Regions from separate parts of the Enterovibrio sp. FF113 genome, predicted to be linked through region 2. Evidence: predicted binding sites of a transcription regulator. Region 2 holds the regulator's gene; each other region holds the start of a gene.
What was found. Region 2 encodes PurR, which represses purine synthesis genes. Its sites were predicted from a motif close to TNANGNAAACGTTTNCNTNA; they were not measured.
Positions count from the first base shown of each region.

Region 1 (3,283 bases), on a different contig from region 2:
ATCCAAGAAGTTGTTTTGGTGGAAAAAGCCAATGCCGTGATCAGCCACTTGCAAGATACACAAGCGGTTTTGGAGGCCCTAAACCCAGACATTCCGTTGGGTTATTTGGCCATTTAATGCCCAGTTGATGCGTTTATCGTCATAACATTGAAAAACGCTGGGTAACGCCGGCGTTTTCGTTATACCCCGCAGACAAAGTTCGCTACTATCACGTCACTTTTCCTAATTTCTGTACACGCATGAGCCAATCTCACAACCCCGTTCTTGGCGCTTCTTGGATGCTCACCGCTGGCGTATGCTTTGCGATGATCAATAGCCTTGCGCAATATGTCAGCTTCAAAATGCAACTACCTTCCACCACGGTTGCGTTTGTTCAGTACTTTATTGCGCTGATTGTGATGATCCCTTGGCTGAGAAGCATGGGCATTCGCCAAGCACTTAAGACCGACCATCTCGGCATGCACTGTTTACGCGTTTTCTTCTCAGTCATTGGTATCCAACTTTGGCTATGGGCACTCGCTTATCCCGTTCCGATTTGGCAAGGCATTGCGTTACTGATGACCTCCCCACTGTTTGCCACAATTGGTTCAGGCCTATTTCTGGGTGAGCGAGTAGGCCCTGCCCGCTGGCTTGCTACATTGAGCGGTTTTGTAGGCGCAATGATCATTCTTGAGCCTTGGTCAGACGATTTTAGCTGGGCAACCATGCTACCTATCGGTGCTGCGTTCTTCTGGGCAACTTATTCCTTGATGGTTAAGAAACTGTCGCACAACGACTCACCCACCACCATGGTCGTTTACCTGCTATTGCTCATCACGCCGTTTAACATCTTGCTAGCGATACCAGATTGGACAATGCCAAAAGGAGAAATGGTGTGGCTTATGCTGCTTGGTGCAGGCCTGCTCACTGCTGTTGCTCAATGGGCTATCGCCAAAGCGTATGCCGCTGCGGATGCGTCATTCGTTCAGCCTTTTGACAATGCCAAACTGCCTTTGAATGTGTTGTTCGGATTTTTGGTGTTTGGTTGGGTCCCGCCGGGTCGCCTTTGGTTGGGCGCTGCGATCATCGTCGCTGCGGTGTTCTTTATTACCCATTGGGAAACGCGTAAAGCTAAAAATAGCTAATACGACTTTTTGTCGTTTTCCGCCGCCTTTTTAGGCGGCGGTACTTCTATCGACCACTTATCACTGCTAAGCATTAATCACCCCGTCATCGTCAACCCGTCGCCAATAAACACTCACTTAGTTCATTCTTCCTAAAACCTTACAAACCACACAGGCAAACGCTTGCGCAAACGATTGCTTAAGGTAAAATCACCAGCAGTTATTTGCATTGATGGAAGATAATCATGATTGGTACAGCAACTCGTCCGGGCGCCACACGCGTCCTGCTGTTGGGCTCTGGTGAGCTAGGTAAAGAAGTAGCGATTGAATGTCAGCGTCTTGGCATTGAAGTCATCGCGTGTGACCGTTACGCGGATGCACCCGCGATGCAGGTTGCGCATCGTAGCCATGTCGTCGATATGCTCGATGGCGATGCGCTTGCAGCCATCATTGCCCAAGAGAAACCAGATTACGTGGTGCCAGAAATCGAAGCCATTGCCACTGATCGCCTCGTTGAGCTTGAGAAATCCGGCGTGAATATTGTCCCTACCGCTCGCGCAACCCAACTCACCATGAACCGAGAAGGCATTCGTCGTCTTGCGGCAGAAGAACTTGGTGTGGCAACCTCCCCGTATGCCTTTGCTGATACCTCAGAAGCGTTTCACGCGGCAATTGAATCTGTTGGTATGCCGTGTGTGGTTAAACCTGTTATGAGCTCTTCAGGCAAAGGCCAGAGTGTTGTGAAGACCAATGCTGACATCGAAAAAGCGTGGAACTATGCACAAGAAGGCGGTCGTGCAGGGCGTGGTCGCGTTATCGTCGAAGGCTTTGTTGATTTTGACTATGAAATCACCCTTCTTACCGTCAGTGCCATAGATGGCATTCATTTCTGTGCACCCATTGGCCATCGCCAAGAAGATGGTGACTACCGCGAATCATGGCAACCTCAAGCGATGAGCGTAAAAGCCCGTCAGGCAGCCGAAGAACTCGCAAAGAAAGTGGTGGCGGCATTAGGCGGTTATGGCTTATTTGGCGTGGAATTATTCGTAAAAGGCGATGATGTGCTATTCAGCGAGGTGTCCCCTCGTCCACACGATACCGGAATGGTAACGCTGATTTCGCAAGACCTTTCTGAGTTTGCTCTTCACGTTCGCGCGTTCTTAGGTTTACCTATCAATGCGATTAACTTGTATGGCCCTTCGGCATCTGCCGTGGTGTTAGGAGAAGGCAGCTCAAACAACATTGGTTTTGATGGTCTTGCACAAGCACTACGTTACCCTGATACCCAAGTCCGTCTGTTTGGTAAGCCGGACATTGATGGCCGTCGCCGTCTTGGTGTGGCATTGGCAAGAGACACAGATACTAATTCAGCAGTGCGTAAAGCCGTTACCGCAGCATCTGCCATTCAGATTGATTTTTGATCTCGATTAATCTGTTTAGCGCTACATCTAATCGGACAAAACGAACCTAGATTGGCGCTGCCGAAATAAACCAGCCACCCAATGGGTGGCTGGTTTTCAATGAGAGAACGTCAAGTTTTCTTGTTTTATTTCGACTCGATCATCCACACTTCTTCTACGAAATACGAAGCCGCTTGCCCTTTCGGTGGGCGATCGCTGTTTTCATCTCGTGCTAACTGCGTAATTTTATAGCCGTCATACAGTGACATCACCTCTTCCGTCGTCACACTAAAAGGAGGGCCATCCATCTGATCTTGTGGGTAATCCAATGTCACTAACAATATTCGACCACCCGGTTGCAGCAAAGAAAGAAGCCTATCAACATATCGCTGTCGCATGCTTTGGGGCATAGCAATCAGTGCTGCGCGATCGTAAATCAACGGATAGGTGTCTAACGGCGCGGTAAAATAATCACCGCTGTAAATGGAGACCTCATCAAACTGATAAAGCTTCATGATAGGGCTGATCGCCGTCACCAGCGGCGTATAAAGGTGCTCCGAGAAAAACGCACGCACGGCGATCTCACTCAATTCCACACCCACCACGTCATCATGTTTTGTCGCCAGCCAGCCAAGATCCACTGACTTTCCGCACAGAGGGACAAATACCGCTTCTTCGCGTTTTGGGGTTAATGCTGCCCAATATTTTGTCAGCAGAGGGTTCGTGTCGGTAAGGTGAAAACCAATACGATTCTCCGCCCAGCGGCTATGCCAGAATTCC
Region 1 is NZ_JBGONO010000020.1:69,256-72,538, reverse strand. Features, by position in the region: gene cdd (cytidine deaminase) at 1-117, shown strand, start outside; gene ACED36_RS16215 (DMT family transporter) at 240-1,124, shown strand; gene purT (formate-dependent phosphoribosylglycinamide formyltransferase) at 1,349-2,524, shown strand; gene ACED36_RS16205 (thiopurine S-methyltransferase) at 2,650-3,283, opposite strand, start outside.
Region 1: the regulator PurR is predicted to act here: its motif matches at 1,275-1,294, upstream of purT (formate-dependent phosphoribosylglycinamide formyltransferase).

Region 2 (3,283 bases):
GAAGCCGCGTTTTTTGTAGACGTAAGGGCTCATCGCCAGATGTTTGAATTCAGCTTCATTCGTTTGACCAGCACGAAGGTGAAGCTGATCATTAACAACCAGTGCGAACATTGTCTCATCGCAAAATACACCAAACCCACCAAACATAGAGCGGGATTTGATTTTGCCAAGACATTCGAAGAACTTCAGTGTGTTTTTTAGCGTTGGTTTATCCATGTGACTAATTCTCAATCAATACGTTCCTGGATGAATGGTCAAGGAGCAACGTAGCAAAGCTAATTCAGAGAATTGTCAACGAACCAGAAATATCCGGTATGTGAATGCTAACGTCATCGGTAGCTCCGCTACCACCAACACATAAAATCAGTGTTGTGAGGCCGGAAGCTTTGCGTCCCACGCTTTCGCGATGGTTTGCCTTTTTCTTGACGGGTTTTAGCTTAACTGAATCGCATCATTTTGTCGTTATTGCTGGTCTCATAAAGTGTGATCTTGGTTCAGATAGAATCTTATTGATGTGATTGATAATATCCGGTTGTCTTTGTAATTGAAGTATTTTTGACCAAGATGACTACTTTATATCTGGGTTTAAGGGTAGCACTAGAAAACTAGGCAATTTACCCTTTAAGAGGTGAGTCGCAATAATGAGGTTGAGTCAGTCGGAAAACTTGCCAGTTAATAAAAAAGCCCAACCAAAAAAAAGTGGTCGGGCTTTTAGAGAAGTACCGCGAGAGCGTGTATTTTACTCGGCGTTAAGATTTTTCACCGAACTGCGAATGATGAGCTCTGGTTGCATAACAAAAATCTGCTGTTCGTTCTCTTTATTGGCGAGACGTTCCAATAATAGTTTGATTGCAGTTTTACCCAGTCGATTTTTCGGCTGATGAATTGTCGTCAACGGTGGTGAGAAAAATGCGGCTAGATCAATGTTATCGTAGCCAATAACAGAAATGTCGTTAGGAATGTCTAACCCGGCCTGACGGAAGGTACTGATTGCAGCCAGTGCCATGATGTCATTAAAGCAAAAAACAGCCGTTGGGCGGTCTTCTTGGGCCAATAATGCTTTTGCCGCTTCAACTGCGGAGTCACACTCAAAATCGGCTTCTACAATCCAGTTCGGATTTTCTTCAATGCCAGCTTCTGCCAACGCAGTTCTAAAGCCTGCCAAGCGCGTCTGACAGGTGAGTTTATCTAACTGACCTGAAATACAGCCGATTTTGGTATGGCCGTTGTCTACAAAGTACTTGGTCGCGATATAGCCACCGAGTTCGGCATTATCTTGAATGCAGTCGGTGTTGACATGTTGCGTGCCCCAATCCATCACAACCATCGGCAGATCTTTCTTTTTCTCTAATAGAATAAGAAGTTCTTCATTCAAGTCAGAGCACATCACCAACAGGCCATCTACGCGTTTTTCTGCCAACATGCGCAGGTAGTCGCGTTGCTTCGCTAAGTTACCTTCGGTGTTACACAAGATAAGCGTGTAGCCTTCTTTGTAGCAGTATTCTTCTACCCCATGTACAACTTCCGCAAAGAACGGATTGGTAGATTTGGTGACCAGCATGCCAATCGTGCGCGTTGAGTTACATTTCAAGCTGCGCGCAACTGCACTCGGTGCATAGTTTAAGTCGTCGACTGCGGCCCATACTTTCTTGGTTGTGTTTTCTGCGACAAAGCGTGTTTTATTGATCACGTGTGAAACGGTTGTCGTAGATACACCAGCCATGCGTGCGACATCTTTAATTGTTGCCATTGGGTAATCTTCTTATCGTTTTCATTAGCAGCTTGAGAAATAGAGGCTGCTCAACATGTTTACGCCGCTATGCTAAGCGGCGTAATGGATTCGTTCTTTCTATAGGCGGAGAGACGGACTCTCATCCCCTTGTCGTCGAGGTTTCATCGACACTGCCAGCAACTTGCTTTCCATCAAGTGTGGGAGAAGGGGGGAACGCTGCGGCGGCACTATGACGAGGCGTTTGTAATGTTACAGAAATTTCTCAATGCCAATCGCTTGCGTTCACAGTTTACTGGCTCATGACCGCGCCCGCAATTATTCAATTGAAGCGACTCGCGTAAGCTTGATGCGTATCAAGCTTGCGAAATAGCGGGTTTTTTCTGTTTTCCAAGCTCAAAAAAAGAAAAAACCGGGCTTGCCCGGCTTCATTTATCATAACCAAACACTTCAAGATGCTTGTTTAGCGAGAATTTGTTTGGGTATAGATAGGCACCTTTTTATTCGCCTTTAAGGAACAAAAGATCCAGTGTGATAAATGCAGTGAGCAATGCACCCGCGGCTTTATAAAAACCGAATTGATCAAACTGGTTTAGCGATTTTTGGAAACTACCTAGCCACGGCATGACCATGGTTTCCAAAAATACTTGCTGTTCTTGCATCATGGATTCTTGTTGGTCTTCTTCGGTTTCTTTGTTGGCAAGAATGACCAAGTTCCCTATGAAATCAAGCACAACCGCAAGATGGTCAAACGGTTCATTGAAATCTTTACGTTGAGCAATGCCGTACTTTTCCATCCATTGACCCATCTCTTGCGCGGGCTTATCGTTCAACAGACCGGTTTCACCAATATAAATAGACGCATAAGGCAATGCGCCTGTTTTTGGTGTACTGAGGAATAAACCACAGAAATCAGCGGCTAGCTCGAGTTGTGCATCTTCGCGGAGCTTTAGCGCGGCAAGCGCGTTGCGAAATTCAACGATCGGTGCTTTCAATTCCTCGGTCATGGCTAACGCGGAAAAATAGTTATCCATGTTGCTGCCGTGGTAATTATTCAAATCATCTTGCGTTAATTCACTGGCGAAAAGGGAAGACATCCACCAGTAAAATTCTGCACGTTGTTCGTTAATGGCAATAAATTCTTGCATTGTCATTCCGTTAGTTGAAAAAAAGCACTTTAAGTCTATCTAACATAGAGCAAAAAAGGGCAGCTAAGCTGCCCTTTTCTTCATACTGTCTCTTATGCGATATCCATCGCCGGGAACAGTGGGTTAACGCCGTCAACGTTGATTGGGCCGCTGAAGCCAGTAACAGCAGGTATGTTACCTGTGTGCTTCTCAATCTCAACCAGTGCTGTATGCGCAGAGGTTGCTTGCGCTAACTTAGAGGTGCCGATGTCTACAGTCAGTACGTTTGGATCGCCGTAAGTACAAAGTGTACCCGGCTTGCCGCCTTCAAGTGGCGCATACCAAGCACCTTCTTCAATACGACATACGCCAGCTTTATAGTCGTCAGTCACGACTGCGCCCGCAAGGACCTGACCACGTTCGTTGA
Region 2 is NZ_JBGONO010000013.1:47,629-50,911, forward strand. Features, by position in the region: gene ACED36_RS12025 (TfoX/Sxy family DNA transformation protein) at 1-216, opposite strand, end outside; cyclic di-GMP riboswitch class I at 332-426, opposite strand; gene purR (HTH-type transcriptional repressor PurR) at 740-1,750, opposite strand; gene torD (molecular chaperone TorD) at 2,230-2,877, opposite strand; gene torA (trimethylamine-N-oxide reductase TorA) at 2,970-3,283, opposite strand, start outside.

Region 3 (3,283 bases), on a different contig from region 2:
CTTCAAGGTGCAGTTTAACCTGAGGTTCAGCACAGAATTAACCGCTGATGATATCAAAGCGCGTGTTCATTCCGTGTTGGATGCGCACGGCTTAGACTACGATCTAGCTTGGACCTTTAGCGGTCATCCCTTTTTGACAGACACGGGCTCTTTGCTTGTTGCAGTTGTCGATGCGGTTGATGAAGTTAACCATCAAAAACCCCAGCTTTTGACCACTGGCGGCACATCTGATGGTCGATTTATTGCACAAATGGGCACACAAGTGATTGAACTTGGCCCCGTCAATGCCACCATTCACAAAGTGAACGAGTGCGTAAAAGTGGCGGATCTTGAGAAGCTGACCGATATGTACCAAAAAGTGCTGGAGAAACTTTTCGCCAAATGAGTTGGACCATTTCGTCTCTGACAGGCCAAACACGCGATCATCTGGTAGAGCTGGATGATCGCTTGCTGCACCGCGACATTGTGGATGATTTTGTTCGCCTACAAGAAAGCGCAAAAGCCGCCGGCTTTGAACTTGTCATTGCCAGCAGCTTTCGCGATTTTGATCGTCAGAAACTGATTTGGAACAGCAAATTTTCAGGTGATCGCCCGATCTTGGATGATAACGGTAATACTCTTGAACCAAGCACGCTGACCGATGATGAAAAAGTGCAGGCCATTTTACGCTGGTCTGCGCTACCCGGTGCTAGCCGTCATCATTGGGGCACAGACATGGATATCTATGCGGCAAACTTGCTACCAGAAGGCGTGAGCATTCAGCTTGAACCTTGGGAGTATCTATCCGGTCATCAAGCTCCTTTTTTTGCATGGCTGGAAGCAAACCTAGCCAGCTTTGGCTTTTTCTTTCCCTATCGTGAAGACAGAGGCGGCGTTGCCTTTGAGCCATGGCATATCAGCCATCAGGTCGTCACCTCTGGATTGCTCGACTCGTTAACGGAAGAGGTTTTACGGGACATTATCGCAACGTCTGACATCGGTGGGCGTGACGCTATCCTTTTGTCACTCAAAGGGATATATTCAAAGTACATTGCCAATGTGTGCGAGGCCTGACATGGACATTCTCACTAACCCCTACTTCATCATTTTTATCGTGGTCGCGGTGGTGGTCAGCAATATCATGGCGTTAAAGTACACCGCAAAATCCAAATTTGGTATGCGACAGAAAGACAAGATAAAAGACGTCATGGTTGGCAAAGAACAGCAAAAGAAAAGCGCTCCAACTGACGACGATAACCATGATCGTGATAACAAGTCTTCACCCTGATGATCACGTTCAATGAGGCGACCTAAGGTCGCCTTTTCACTCTCATTTGTTCATCCCCACTCTACGTACATTCCGCACATGGATTTTTTAGGCAAACGTTTGCTTTTTCACTAACAGCACAAAAGAGTTCTGGTATGATGCCAACAAATGGGTGATGTGAGCTCTCTCATCACTTTGTGTTTTGCCGTATAACCCTAGATAGGAATGTCTCAATGAGCCTTGCGGATCAAGTTCTCGCCGTTAACGACGATCTTCCCATTCGTACCCACCAGCCTGTTCACAGCGGAAAAGTACGTTCAGTTTACTGGCTGACTGAAGAAGACAGTCAGCGTCTTATCAAAGAGAAAGGCTACGATGTCGCCCCTGATGCGCCGCTCGCGATCATGGTGATCAGCGACCGTATCTCAGCATTCGATTGCATTTGGCAAGGTGAAGGTGGTTTAAAAGGCGTGCCAGGCAAAGGCGCAGCACTCAATGCGATTTCCAATCATTGGTTCAAGCTGTTTAAAGAAAATGGTTTAGCAGACAGCCATATTCTCGATATTCCCCATCCTTTTGTCTGGATCGTGCAAAAAGCCAAACCCATTAAAGTGGAAGCCATTTGCCGTCAATACATCACGGGCTCTATGTGGCGTGCGTATGAAAAAGGCGAACGTGAATTTTGCGGTATCGCATTGCCAGAAGGCTTGGCAAGAGACAAGAAACTGCCTGAGCTTTTGATCACGCCATCGACCAAAGGAATTCTAAAAGGGATTCCGGGCGTGCCAGAGGCCGATGACGTGAATATCACCCGCAAAAACATTGAAAACAATATCGCCGCGTTTAATTTCTCATCCGTGGATGATATAGCCCGCTATGAGACGTTGCTGAAAGAAGGCTTTGGCGTGATCAGCAAGGCGCTGGAAGAAGTGGGGCAAACGTTTGTCGATACCAAGTTTGAATTTGGTTACGTCACCGATGCTACAGGTCAGGAGAAGCTGATCTATATGGACGAAGTAGGCACGCCTGATTCATCACGCATCTGGGACACGGCAGAATACAACGCTGGCAAGATTGTTGAAAACTCAAAAGAAGGGTTTCGACAGTTCTTGCTCAAGTACTTCCCTGACCCAGACATTCTGTTGAATAAAAACCGTATGCCTGAGCGTGAAGCATTGGCTCGCGACAACATCTTGCCTGAAGAAGCCTTGATGGATATTTCTCGCACCTATATTGGTATTGCTGAGAAAATCGTCGGTCATCCGATCCATTTAAGTGAAAATCCTAAGCAAGAAATTGTTGCTATCTTGAAAGCGGATTACGGTTTGGTTGATTGAACTTACGCCGAGTGACCTAACAAAAAAAGAGAGGACGCCAAGGCGTCCTCTCTTTTCATATCAGTAATCAGTAAGCAAACTAGTTACGATTCAAACGCTCAACAGCTGCAACCAGTGCCGGGTTAAGGCTTGCCAGTTGCTCTTCTGGCACAGGTTTACCTGCACTGTCTGTCACATTAATTGACGTACGGTTGCCCAAATCACCGAGCAGAATACTGTAATTCTTACGCTCTAACTGAAGCGGTTGAACACCCAAATCTTGCCAGAACTCATCATCCTGATCTTTAAGCGCCACATTCAAGGTACCCTGAGATCGGTTACGATCTTCAATGGTAAAGCCAAGTTCATTGAGAATATTCGGCAAACGCTCCCAGAACACATCGTATGGAGCACGTGCGATGATAACAGGCAGACCACTGCGGTCTTTACCTAAGCTGATCGGAATATTCTTCACCAGCTCCTGTGCTTTCAAACGGGCTTCTTCACGCAAGTCGTTGTCATAACGCGCAGTGATCAAGTTAGTCATTTGAACGTTGTAACGCTCGCGGGAAGCCAAACGCAGATTCTCCGCTTCGCCGTTCCGTTTCCATTCCACCATTTCGATGCGGAAACCGTAACGAGCACGCTCTTCAATTGGCGTGAGGATATAGCGACTTTCGATCACTTCCTCATCATCTTCAATGGTCCACACAATCCAATC
Region 3 is NZ_JBGONO010000028.1:31,843-35,125, reverse strand. Features, by position in the region: gene dapE (succinyl-diaminopimelate desuccinylase) at 1-385, shown strand, start outside; gene ACED36_RS19125 (M15 family metallopeptidase) at 382-1,053, shown strand; gene ACED36_RS19120 (DUF2897 family protein) at 1,055-1,267, shown strand; gene ACED36_RS19115 (phosphoribosylaminoimidazolesuccinocarboxamide synthase) at 1,480-2,583, shown strand; gene bamC (outer membrane protein assembly factor BamC) at 2,663-3,283, opposite strand, start outside.
Region 3: the regulator PurR is predicted to act here: its motif matches at 1,355-1,374, upstream of ACED36_RS19115 (phosphoribosylaminoimidazolesuccinocarboxamide synthase).